Regions from separate parts of the Streptomyces sp. NPDC059679 genome, predicted to be linked through region 2. Evidence: predicted binding sites of a transcription regulator. Region 2 holds the regulator's gene; the other holds the start of a gene.

Region 1 (6,146 bases), on a different contig from region 2:
CGATCGCCTGGGTCGCCTGGGTCGATTCTGAGCTTGCTCCCGTCACGTCCACCCATCAGAGCAGCCGCATCAGAACGGGGCAAGCGCGACCGGTCAGCCCTCGGCGATCTCGCGGACCTCGGCCGTGATGGTCCAGTAGTCCTCGTGGGTCTGCAGGAACCGCTTGGTCCACTCCAGCGCCTCGGCCTTGTCCTTGGCCTGGACGATCGAGTAGCCGCCGATGACCTCCTTGCTCTCGGTGAAGGGCCCGTCGGTGTAGCTGAGCTTGCCGCCGGACCAGGTGACCCGGGTGCCCTCGGAGGTCGGGGTGAGCCCGGCGGTCTCCAGCATCACCCCGGCCTTGGTGATCTCCTCCAGCAGCGCGCCCATGCGCTCCTGGAGCTCGGGGCTGGGGCCGTCGGCGGGGGCGTTCTGCTCGTCGATGTGGATCAGCGTCATGAAGCGCGGCATGGTGGCTCCTTGGTTCCTTGGTTCTGCGGTTCTTTGGTACGGAGGCGGGGACTCCCTCTCCGCTCTCACCCTTGCGTCGAACGGGAGGCGGCCGGATCGACAGCCCCGGCAAAAAATCTTGGAAGAGTTTTCGCCCTGTGCGGCCCCGTGCGGCCCCGTGCGCTCGGGCGCACGATGGTAAGGACGTCGGCAGGGAAGTAGGGACGTCGGCAGGGAATCGGCAGGGAAGAGGATGAGTACCGGTCGCCCACCACCCCGTCATCCCCTACGCCGCACCCGCCAGGCGGTGCGCGGCGGCGGGAGCGAGCGCACCGATCGGATGCTGCGGACGCTGCTGCGCCGCCGCAAGGAGCCGCTGACCATCTCGGACGTCACGGTCGTCGATCGGATGGGGCTGCGCCGGGCCGTCGCCGCGACGGCGGTGGGCAACATGATGGAGTGGTTCGACTTCGGCGTCTACGCGTACGTCGCGGTCACCCTCGGCAAGGTCTTCTTCCCGTCGAGCTCACCGGCGACCCAGGTGGTCTCCACCTTCGCCACCTTCGCGGTCGCGTTCCTGGTGCGCCCGCTGGGCGGGCTGGTCTTCGGGCCGCTGGGGGACCGTATCGGGCGGCGGCGGGTGCTTTCGACCACCATGATCATGATGGCGATCGGCACCTTCGCGGTGGGGCTGCTGCCCAGTTACGCGGCCATCGGCTTCGCGGCCCCGTTGCTGTTGCTGGCGTGCCGGGTGGTGCAGGGGTTTTCGACCGGGGGCGAGTACGCGGGGGCGACCACGTACATCGCGGAGTTCGCCCCGGACCGGCGCCGCGGCTTCCTGGGCAGCTGGCTGGACTTCGGGACGTTCGTCGGTTACTCGCTGGGGTCCGGGGTGGTCACGGTGTTGACCGCCGTGCTCGGCGAGCGGGGGATGGTGGACTGGGGCTGGCGGGTGCCGTTTCTGATCGCGGGGCCGCTCGGGCTGATCGGGCTGTATATGCGGCTGCGGCTGGAGGAGACCCCGGCGTTCCGGCAGGAGGCCGAGCGGGCGGCGGAGGCGGTCGGCGCCGGGCGCGGGGACGTGGATCCGGTGGAGGAGGCGCGCCAGTCCGGTAGGGGCAGGCTGAAGGAGATCTTCACCCGGCACTGGCAGGCCGTGCTGATCTGCATGGGTCTTGTGCTTCTCTACAACGTCACCAACTACATGGTGACGTCCTACCTGCCGACGTATATGACCTCCACCCTCGGCCAGGACGCCACCACGGCCCAGGTGCTGGTGCTCGCCACCATGATCCTCGTCGCGCTGACGATCACCGTGGTGGGCCGCTCATCCGACCGCTGGGGGCGGCGGCCGATGTTCATGGCCGGCAGCGTGGCGATGATCGCGCTCGCGATCCCGGCGGTGCTGCTGATCCAGGCGGGCGGGATTCTGATGCCCGCGGTGGGCTGTGTGATCCTCGGGCTGCTGCTGGTGATCTTCGCTGGGACCAGTGCGGCCACACTGCCCGCGCTGTTTCCGACCCGGCTGCGCTACGGCGCGCTGTCGATCTCGTTCAACATCTCGGTGTCGCTGTTCGGCGGCACCACCCCGCTGGTCGCCTCCTGGCTGGTGGCGACGACCGGCGACAACCTGGTGCCGGCGTACTACCTGATGGCCGCGGGCTTCGTCGGGCTGGTCTCCGCGCACTTCCTGCACGAGACGGCGGGCATGCCGCTGCGTGGTTCGGGGCCCATGGTGGAGACCGTCGAGGAGGCGCGGAGGCTGGTGGCCGTGAGCCGGGCTCGGGCCGGGCGGCGGGCGCGGGATGTGTGGATCAGGCTGCGCCACCCGTGGGCGGCGCACCGGCACCACAACGACAGCGACGACGGTGGGGAGCGGTGAGCCGTTTCGGTTCGTCCGGCATATGCGCGGGCGGGGCTTTCAGGCGCACGATGGAAGTACGGCACAGGAGGTACCGCCATGTTGGAAGTCAAGACGATCGAAAAGCCCGACGAGCGGCGTGACTTTCCCCGGGGCCACATCGAGGTCCTGCACCTGAGCGGTCTCGATTTCGCCGTGGGCACCTTCGAGCCCGGCTGGCGCTGGACGGAGTCCGTCAAGGAGATAGCCGGCACGGACAGCTGCGAGGTGGAGCACCGCGGGATCGTGGCCCGGGGGCGGATGCGCATCCGGATGGATGACGGGGCGGAGTCCGAGGTCGGGCCCGGCGATGTCTATGTCGTCCCGCCGGGGCATGAAGCGCGGGTGGTCGGTGACGAGGCCGTCGTGCTGTACGACGTCGGCGGCGAGATGGCCACCGAGTACGCGAAGGCGAAAGGACCGAGCTGAGTGGCGATGGGGGACACGGGCGTCGCCGGGCGAGGCCCGGCGGCGTCCCTCGTGCTCACGCCCGGCCCAGCGCCCTGGTGAGCGTGATCTCGATCAGCACCCGGTCCGGGTTGGGGGAGGGGGTGCGCTCGTAGCGCTCGGCGTAGCGCCGCACCGCGTCCTCGATGAGGTCGGCCTCGGTACGCACCACCGCCCGGCCCTCGAGCGTCGCCCACCGCCTCCCGGCGAACTGGCAGACGGCGACGGGCGCGCCGGAGGGGCCGGCCGCCTGGATATGGGCGACCTTGCGGCTGTGCTTGTTGGCGATGACGCGAGCGATTCCGGCCGCCGGGTCGTATGTGACACCGACGGGGACCACATGCGGCGTGCCGTCGGGGCGCGGTGTGGTCAGGGTGCACACATGGCGCTCGCGCCAGAAGGCGAGGTAGCCGGGGCCGGGGTCGCGGGGGTCGAGGGCCATGGTGGTCAATCTATCGGCTGTGCTGTTCACGGTGGCCGCCGCTCCCGACCCCTCACACTCGAGCACTTGAGTGGAATAGACTCAACTTTACGGATGTTGGGCACGGCAGGGATTGAGTACGAACTGAGTGCCACCAGCGCGATGAGGAGGAACACGGGGACGTGGACGCCGAGCTGACCAACAAGAGCCGGGCGGCGGTGAGCGCCGCCAATGACCGAGCCGTCTCCGCGGGGCATGCGGACCTGACGCCCGCGCATCTGCTGCTGGCCCTGCTGCAGGGCCAGGACAACGAAAACCTGATGGATCTGCTGGCCGCCGTGGACGCCGATGTGGCGGTCGTACGGGATGGCACCGAGCGGCTGCTGGCCGGGCTGGCGAGCGTGCGCGGGTCGACCGTCGCCCCGCCGCAGCCGAACCGCGAGCTGCTGGCGGTGCTCGCGGACGCCGCCGAGCGCGCCAAGGACCTGGGCGACGACTACGTCTCCACCGAGCATCTGCTGATCGGTATCGCCGCCAAGGGCGGCCGGGCCGGGGAACTGCTGGCGGAGCAGGGGGCGGGCGCCAAGAAGCTGCTCGCCGCGTTCGAGAAGGCGAGGGGCGAACAGCGGGTGACCAACGCGGACCCGGAGGGCACGTACAAGGCCCTGGAGAAGTTCGGCACCGACTTCACCGCCGCCGCGCGCGACGGCAAGCTCGACCCGGTCATCGGCCGGGACCAGGAGATCCGCCGCGTCGTACAGGTGCTGTCGCGGCGCACCAAGAACAACCCGGTGCTGATCGGCGAGCCCGGCGTCGGCAAGACGGCCGTCGTCGAGGGCCTGGCGCAGCGGATCGTCAAGGGCGATGTGCCCGAGAGCCTGCGGAACAAGCGGCTGGTGGCGCTGGACCTGGGCGCGATGGTCGCGGGCGCCAAGTACCGCGGTGAGTTCGAGGAGCGGCTGAAGACCGTCCTGGCCGAGATCAAGTCCAGCGACGGCCAGATCATCACGTTCATCGACGAGCTGCACACCGTGGTCGGCGCGGGCGCCGGCGGCGACTCGGCGATGGATGCGGGCAACATGCTCAAGCCGATGCTCGCCCGCGGCGAGCTGCGCATGGTGGGCGCCACCACGCTCGACGAGTACCGCGAGCGGATCGAGAAGGACGCCGCGCTGGAGCGCCGCTTCCAGCAGGTGCTGGTCGCCGAGCCGACCGTCGAGGACACCGTCGCCATCCTGCGCGGGCTCAAGGGCCGCTACGAGGCGCACCACAAGGTGCAGATCGCGGACGGCGCGCTGGTCGCCGCCGCGACCCTCTCCGACCGCTACATCACCTCCCGCTTCCTCCCCGACAAGGCCATCGACCTGGTCGACGAGGCGGCCTCCCGGCTGCGTATGGAGATCGACTCCTCGCCCGTCGAGATCGACGAACTCCAGCGCTCGGTCGACCGGATGAAGATGGAGGAGATGGCGCTCGCCCGGGAGACCGACGAGGCCAGCAGGCAGCGGCTGGAGAAGCTGCGCCGCGACCTCGCCGACAAGGAGGAGGAGCTGCGCGGGCTGACCGCGCGCTGGGAGAAGGAGAAGCAGGGCCTCAACCGGGTCGGCGAGCTGAAGGAGAAGCTGGACGAGCTGCGCGGCCAGGCCGAGCGCGCCCAGCGCGACGGGGACTTCGACACCGCGTCCAAGCTGCTGTACGGGGAGATCCCCGCGCTCGAACGCGAGCTGGAGGAGGCATCCGAGGCCGAGGCCGAGGTCCAGGAGGGCCGCGGCACGATGGTCAAGGAGGAGGTCGGCCCCGACGATGTGGCCGATGTGGTCGCGTCCTGGACCGGCATCCCCGCCGGGCGGCTGCTGGAGGGCGAGACCCAGAAGCTGCTGCGCATGGAGGACGAGCTCGGCAAGCGGCTGATCGGCCAGCTCGAGGCCGTACGGGCGGTCTCCGACGCCGTACGCCGCACCCGGGCCGGTATCGCCGACCCGGACCGGCCGACCGGATCGTTCCTCTTCCTCGGCCCGACCGGGGTCGGCAAGACCGAGCTGGCCAAGGCGCTCGCCGACTTCCTCTTCGACGACGAGCGGGCCATGGTCCGCATCGATATGAGCGAGTACGGCGAGAAGCACAGCGTCGCCCGGCTGGTCGGCGCGCCCCCCGGCTACGTCGGCTACGAGGAGGGCGGCCAGCTGACCGAGGCGGTGCGCCGCCGCCCGTACAGCGTGGTGCTGCTCGACGAGGTCGAGAAGGCCCACCCCGAGGTCTTCGACGTGCTGCTCCAGGTCCTGGACGACGGGCGGCTCACGGACGGCCAGGGCCGGACCGTGGACTTCCGGAACACCATCCTGGTCCTCACCTCCAACCTCGGCAGCCAGTACCTGGTGGACCCGCTGCTCGGCGACGAGGAGAAGAAGCAGAGCGTGCTGGAGACCGTGCGGACCTCCTTCAAGCCGGAGTTCCTGAACCGGCTGGACGACCTGGTGGTCTTCACCGCGCTCAGCGGCCCCGAGCTCGCCCGCATCGCCGAGCTGCAGATCGAGCGGCTCGCCGAGCGCCTGGCCGAGCGGCAGCTCAAGCTGGACGTCACCGCGGCCGCGCTGGCCTGGCTCGCGGAGGAGGGCAACGACCCGGCGTACGGGGCGCGGCCGCTGCGCCGGCTGATCCAGACGGCGATCGGCGACCGGCTCGCCAAGGAGATCCTGGCGGGCGAGGTCAGGGACGGCGACACGGTCCGGGTGGACCGGATCGGCGACGACCTGCTGGTGGGCCCGGCGCAGTAACAGTCCGCCCGCACTTGCACGCCGGGGGCGGGTGTGAGGGAGGATGGCGGTATCCAGACGAAGGGAAATCCACGGTGAGCATCGACCCGTCCTCGATTCCGAATTTCGGGGGCCAGCCCGAGCCGCAACCGACGGGTCCGACGGGCCCCGTGCTGCCCGACCAGGACCTGGTCAA
Region 2 (6,146 bases):
GTGCGCAGCCGCGCCGCCACCAGCTCGACGGCCAGCGGCAGATCGTCCAGGGCGGCGCAGACGCGCCGTACGAGCCCGGGATCGGCGGTGAAGCCGCGCCGCACCGCGCCGGCCCGGTCGGTGAACAGCCGCACCGCCGCCTCGCCGGCCAGCGGCCGTACCTGCTGGACGTGCTCGCCGATGACACCGAGCGGCTCGCGGCTCGTGGCCAGGACACGCAGCCGCGGGCAGGCCGCGAGCAGCCGCGCCGCCAGGACGGCGGTCTCCTCAACGACGTGCTCGCAGTTGTCGAGGACGAGCAGCAGCATCCGGTCCGACAGCGCGGCGATCAGCCGCTCGACGGGCGTCTGGGGGCCGCTCCCCAGCTGGAGCCCGTTCTCACGCAGGCCGAGCGCGCCCAGCAGCGCCTGTGACAGCCCCGAGCCGTCGCGCAGCGGAGCCAGCGCCACGAAGCACACCTCGTCGGCCGCGACCCCGGCGACCTCCACCGACAGACGGGTCTTGCCGACCCCGCCGGGACCGATCAGGGTGACCAGCCGGGCCACCCGCAACAGCTCGGCGACCTCGGTCACCTCCTCGGCCCGGCCCACGAAGGAGGTCAGCTGGGCGGGTGGCGCGACGGGCGACGGCGACGGAGCGGCGTTCAGCAGTTCCCGGTGCAGTGCGGCGAGTTCGGCCGAGGGATCGGCGCCCAGCTCCTCGGCCAGGTGTCTCCGGGTCTCCTCGAACACCACCAGCGCCTCGGCCTGCCCGCCCTCGGCGAACAGGGCGCGCATCAGCAGTCCCGCCGGCCGCTCCCTGAGCGGATGGCGGCCGACCAGCTCGCGCAACTCCGGTACGGCCGCGCGGTGCTCACCGAGCCTCAGCTCGCCCTCGATCCGGTCCTCGAGCGCCCCGAGCCGAAGCTCCTCCAGCCGTACGGCGGCGGCCCGGGCCGCCTCGCTCTCGGCGACCTCGGCCAACGCGGGCCCCCGCCACAGCTGCAGCGCCTCGCGCAGCAGCGCGACCGACCGCCCGTGGTCGCCATCGTCCAGCGCGGCCCGGCCCTCCCGGGCCAGCCGCTCGAACCGGCAGGCGTCCACGTCATCGGGCGCCACCACGATCCGATAGCCCGCTCCGGCCCGCTCGATCGCGGCCGCCGGGCCCAGCGCCGTACGCAGCCTGGACACCTGGGACTGCAGCGCATGCGCCGACAGCCCGCCGCCCGGGTCGAGTTCCTCGGCCAGCCGGTCGGCCGACACGACCTCACCGGGACGGACCAGCAGCAGCGCCAGCAGCGCCCGGCGGGCCGGTCCGCCCAACGCGGCCTCGGTCCCGTCGTCGTGCCACGCCCGGGTCTCGCCGAGGATTCCGAACCGCATGCCGGTGATTATGCACACGCCAAAGCGGCCCGGTGACCGACGGGTCGGTCACCGGGCCGCTCGATGGAGTGAAGCGCCAGGCGCTACTCCGACCGCTTGGGCTTGGGCCGCCACACCACCAGCGCGCTGGTCTGCCGGACCTGGTCGTAGGGGACCAGGTCGCGGCGGTAGGAGGCGTGGACCGCGGCCTCGCGCTGCTGCATCGCCGCGGCCGCGCCCTCGACCGCGGACTGGAGTTCGGCGACGCGCTCCTGGAGGGCGGCGACCTGGTTCTCCAGTTCGATGATGCGCTTGATACCGGCGAGGTTGATGCCCTCGTCCTGGGAGAGCTGCTGCACCTGGCGGAGCAGCTGGATGTCGCGGGCCGAGTAGCGGCGGCCGCGGCCGGCCGTGCGGCCGGGGGAGACCAGACCCAGACGGTCGTACTGGCGCAGGGTCTGCGGGTGCAGCCCGGAGAGCTGGGCGGCGACCGAGATGACGTACACCGGCGACTCGTCGGTCAGCTCGTACGGGTTGCGGCTCCTCGCCCCGCCCATGCCACTTCTGCCTCCGGGCCCTCGGCCAGACGTCTCCATCGGGTCACGCTCCCTTCGCGGACTGGAACAGCTCCGCCCGCGGGTCCTCCCCCGCGGTCGCCTCTCGGTACGACTCCAGCGCCTCGCGCGCCTCGTCGCTGAGGTCCTTGGGGACGGTGACCTCGACGGTGACCAGGAGGTCGCCGCGGGTGCCGTCCTTGCGCACCGCGCCCTTGCCGCGGGCGCGCATCGTGCGGCCGTTGGGCGTGCCGGCCGGCAGTTTGAGGGTGACCGGGGGGCCACCGAGCGTGGGGACCTTGATCTCGCCGCCGAGCGCCGCCTCCGGGAGGGTGACGGGCACGGTGACGGTGAGGTTGTCCCCCTTGCGGCCGAAGACCGGGTGGGGGTCCACATGGACCACCACGTACAGGTCGCCGGCCGGGCCGCCGGTCTCGCCCGGGGCGCCCTTGCCGCGCAGCCGGATCCGCTGACCGTCGCTGACGCCCGCGGGGATCCGGACCTGCATGGTGCGGGCACTGCGGGCGCGCCCGCTGCCCTTGCAGGTCTCGCAGGGGTTCTGCGCGATCAGGCCGCGGCCGCGGCAGTCCACGCACGGGTCGGTGAGCGAGAAGCCGCCCCCGCCGCCGCGGCTGACCTGGCCGGTGCCGACGCAGGTCGGGCACACGCGGGGGGTGCCGTTCTTGTCGCCGGTGCCCGAGCACGCCTTGCACGGGGCCTGGCTGGACATCCGCAGCGGGACCGTCGCCCCCTCCACCGCCTCGGTGAAGCTCAGCGTCACCTCGGACTCGATGTCCTGGCCGCGGCGCGGCTGGGCACGGGTGCCGGTGCCACGGTTGAAGAGTCCGCCGAAGACGTCCCCGAGGCCGCCGCCGAAGCCGCCGGCCGCTCCGCCGCCGCCCTGGGCACCGCCGAAGAGGTCGCCGAGGTCGAAGTTGAAGCTGCCGGGGCCGCCCGCGCCCGGCCCCGGGCGGAATCCGCCGTTGCCGAACAGGGCGCGGGCCTCGTCGTACTCCTTGCGCCGCTTGGGGTCGCCGAGGACGTCGTTCGCCTCGGAGATCTCCTTGAAGCGCTCCTCGGCCTTGGCGTCGCCCTTGTTGGCGTCCGGGTGGAACTCGCGGGCGAGCTTCCGGTACGCCTTCTTGATCTCCGCCTCGGTGGCGTCCTTGGGGACGCCGAGGACCTTGTAGTAGTCCTTCTCGACGAAGTCCTTGGTGCTCATCCTCGACGTCCCTCCTCTCCTGCCACCGCTGTCACGTCAGCTGTCACGTCAGCCCTCGTCCGGGCCACCGCTCTCCTCGTCCGGCGTCTCGTCCCCCTTGGGCTGGGCGCCCGGCTGGGGCTCGGCGACCGCGACCCGCGCCGGGCGGATCGTACGCTCGCCGATTCGATACCCCGGCTGCAGAATCTGCACGCACGTGGTTTCGGTGACGTCCGGCGCGTACGAGTGCATCAGCGCCTCGTGCACCAGCGGGTCGAAGGGCTCGCCCTCCGTGCCGAACTGCTGCAGCCCCAACTTTCCCGCGACCGTCTCCAGCGATTCGGCGACGGACTTGAAGCCGCCGACGAGCTCGCCGTGGTCACGGGCGCGGCCGATGTCGTCGAGCACGGGCAGCAGCTCGGTCAGGAGGTTCGCCACGGCGATCTCCTTGACCGTGACCCGGTCCCGCTCGACCCGGCGTCGATAGTTCTGGTACTCCGCCTGGAGCCGCTGGAGGTCGGCCGTCCGCTCGTTGAGCGCGGTACGGACCTGGTCCAGCTGGGCCTGGATGGCCACCTGCTCGAGGTCCCCTGCCGGGGCTGCCGGGCCCGCCTTGTCGGCGGACCCGGCGGCACCCTTGGCCGCATCGTCAGGGGTCTGTGCGGCCTCGGAGGGGACGTCGGGCTGCTCCTCGAAGCCCGGGGTCTCCTCCGTCACGCGGCACCACCCTGGCCCTTGTTGTCAGCCTTCTCGTCGTCCACGATCTCGGCGTCCACGACGTCGTCGTCGGCCTTGGCCTGGCCGCCGCCGGGCGCGCCCGCTTCACCCGCCGCGCCCGCGCCGTCCGCCTGGGCGTTGGCGTACAGCGCCTGGCCCAGCTTCTGGCTGACGGCCGCGACCTTCTCGGTCGCGGTGCGGATCTCGGCGGTGTCGTCGCCCTTGAGCTTTTCCTTCAGCTCGCCGACCGCGGTCTCGACCTCGGTCTTGACGTCGCCGGGGACCTTGTCCTCGTTGTCCTTGAGGAACTTCTCGGTCTGGTAGACCAGCTGCTCGGCCTGGTTGCGGGTCTCGGCGGCCTCGCGGCGCTTGTGGTCCTCCTCCGCGTACTGCTCGGCCTCGCGCATCATGCGGTCGATGTCGTCCTTCGGCAGCGCGGAGCCGCCGGTGACGGTCATCTTCTGCTCCTTGCCGGTGCCGAGGTCCTTGGCGCCGACGTGCATGATCCCGTTGGCGTCGATGTCGAAGGTGACCTCGATCTGCGGCACGCCGCGCGGGGCCGGCGGCAGGCCGGTCAGCTCGAACATGCCGAGCTTCTTGTTGTACGCCGCGATCTCGCGCTCGCCCTGGTAGACCTGGATCTGCACGGACGGCTGGTTGTCCTCGGCCGTGGTGAAGATCTCCGAGCGCTTGGTCGGAATGGTCGTGTTGCGCTCGATCAGCTTGGTCATGATGCCGCCCTTGGTCTCGATACCGAGGGACAGCGGGGTGACGTCCAGCAGCAGGACGTCCTTGACCTCGCCCTTGAGGACACCGGCCTGGAGCGAGGCGCCGATGGCGACGACCTCGTCCGGGTTGACGCCCTTGTTGGCCTCCTTGCCGCCGGTCAGCTCCTTGACGAGCTCGGCGACGGCGGGCATCCGGGTCGAGCCGCCGACCAGGACCACGTGGTCGATCTCGGAGAGGGCGATGCCCGCGTCCTTGATCACGTTGTGGAAGGGGACCTTGCAGCGCTCGAGCAGGTCGCTGGTCAGCTGCTGGAACTGGGCGCGGGTGAGCTTCTCGTCCAGGTGCAGCGGGCCCTCGGCGGACGCCGTGATGTAGGGCAGGTTGATGGTGGTCTCGGTCGAGCTGGAGAGCTCGATCTTCGCCTTCTCAGCGGCCTCGCGGAGGCGCTGCAGGGCCATCTTGTCCTTGGACAGGTCGACGCCGTGGCCGTTGTTGAACTGCTTGACCAGGTAGTCGACGACGCGCTGGTCCCAGTCGTCACCACCGAGGTGGTTGTCACCGTTGGTGGCCTTGACCTCGACCACGCCGTCGCCGATCTCCAGCAGCGAGACGTCGAAGGTGCCACCGCCGAGGTCGAAGACCAGAATGGTCTGGTCGTCCTTCTCGAGCCCGTAGGCGAGGGCGGCGGCGGTAGGCTCGTTGACGATACGCAGGACGTTGAGGCCCGCGATCTCACCGGCTTCCTTGGTGGCCTGGCGCTCGGCGTCGTTGAAGTACGCCGGGACGGTGATGACCGCGTCCGCGACCTTCTCGCCCAGGTAGGCCTCGGCGTCCCGCTTGAGCTTCTGCAGAATGAAGGCGCTCATCTGCTGCGGGTTGAAGTTCTTGCCGTCGAGGTTGATGTGCCAGTCGGTGCCCATGTGGCGCTTGACCGACCGGATGGTCCGGTCCACGTTGGTCACGGCCTGGCGCTTGGCGACCTCACCGACCAGGACCTCGCCGTTCTTGGCGAAGGCGACGACGGACGGCGTGGTCCTGGCGCCCTCGGCGTTGGTGATGACGGTGGGCTCACCGCCTTCGAGCACACTGACGACGGAGTTCGTCGTACCCAGGTCGATGCCGACCGCACGAGCCATTTCGCAATCCTCCAGCTACACAGCATTGAGTGGAACAGGCTCAAGAGTGCATGATCAACTTCCGCATGTCAACAGACCTGAGTCGGGCGGGCTCAACTTTTATATGGCCCTTATGGACAGGACACGGACAAGAGGAAGGGAGGGCCGAGGACATGACCCCCATGCGACCCCCACACGCCCCCGCAGACGCGACCGAAGACGCGGCCAAGCGACGCAGATCACCGGCCGGTCGGCTACATAGGCCGGCCCTTCCCCGGGTAATCTCGGTCAAGACCCGATAAGTTACTGCTTAGTAATTCCGCTCTCGCAGGTTCGAGGAGCCCCCATGCAACTCGCCGCGATCATCGTGTCGCTGGTCCTCACCGCGGTCGGCGTTGCCCTGCTCGGCCGCGCCATCGCGCAGTTCGTGCGCTTCTTCAAACTCGGCGCGCCGGTGCCGGCGGGCGCCCGGACCGACAACCCCTATCAG

The links. The regulator HspR, encoded in region 2, represses chaperone genes until heat shock. The targets are predictions, from matches to a motif close to TTGAGNNNNNNNNNCTCAA.
Region 1: the regulator HspR is predicted to act here: its motif matches at 3,285-3,303, upstream of clpB (ATP-dependent chaperone ClpB).

What each region holds. Positions count from the first base shown of each region.
Region 1 covers NZ_JBHWES010000088.1:26,075-32,220, reverse strand. Annotated here, with positions in the region: gene ACFV2X_RS49455 (RNA polymerase sigma factor) at 1-46, opposite strand, end outside; gene ACFV2X_RS49450 (YciI family protein) at 94-450, opposite strand; gene proP (glycine betaine/L-proline transporter ProP) at 770-2,311, shown strand; gene ACFV2X_RS49440 (cupin domain-containing protein) at 2,390-2,758, shown strand; gene ACFV2X_RS49435 (pyridoxamine 5'-phosphate oxidase family protein) at 2,814-3,218, opposite strand; gene clpB (ATP-dependent chaperone ClpB) at 3,380-5,971, shown strand; gene ACFV2X_RS49425 (YbjN domain-containing protein) at 6,046-6,146, shown strand, end outside.
Region 2 covers NZ_JBHWES010000031.1:127,343-133,488, reverse strand. Annotated here, with positions in the region: gene ACFV2X_RS29820 (BTAD domain-containing putative transcriptional regulator) at 1-1,361, opposite strand, end outside; gene ACFV2X_RS29815 (heat shock protein transcriptional repressor HspR) at 1,445-1,897, opposite strand; gene dnaJ (molecular chaperone DnaJ) at 1,941-3,116, opposite strand; gene grpE (nucleotide exchange factor GrpE) at 3,165-3,812, opposite strand; gene dnaK (molecular chaperone DnaK) at 3,809-5,677, opposite strand; gene ACFV2X_RS29795 ((Fe-S)-binding protein) at 6,003-6,146, shown strand, end outside.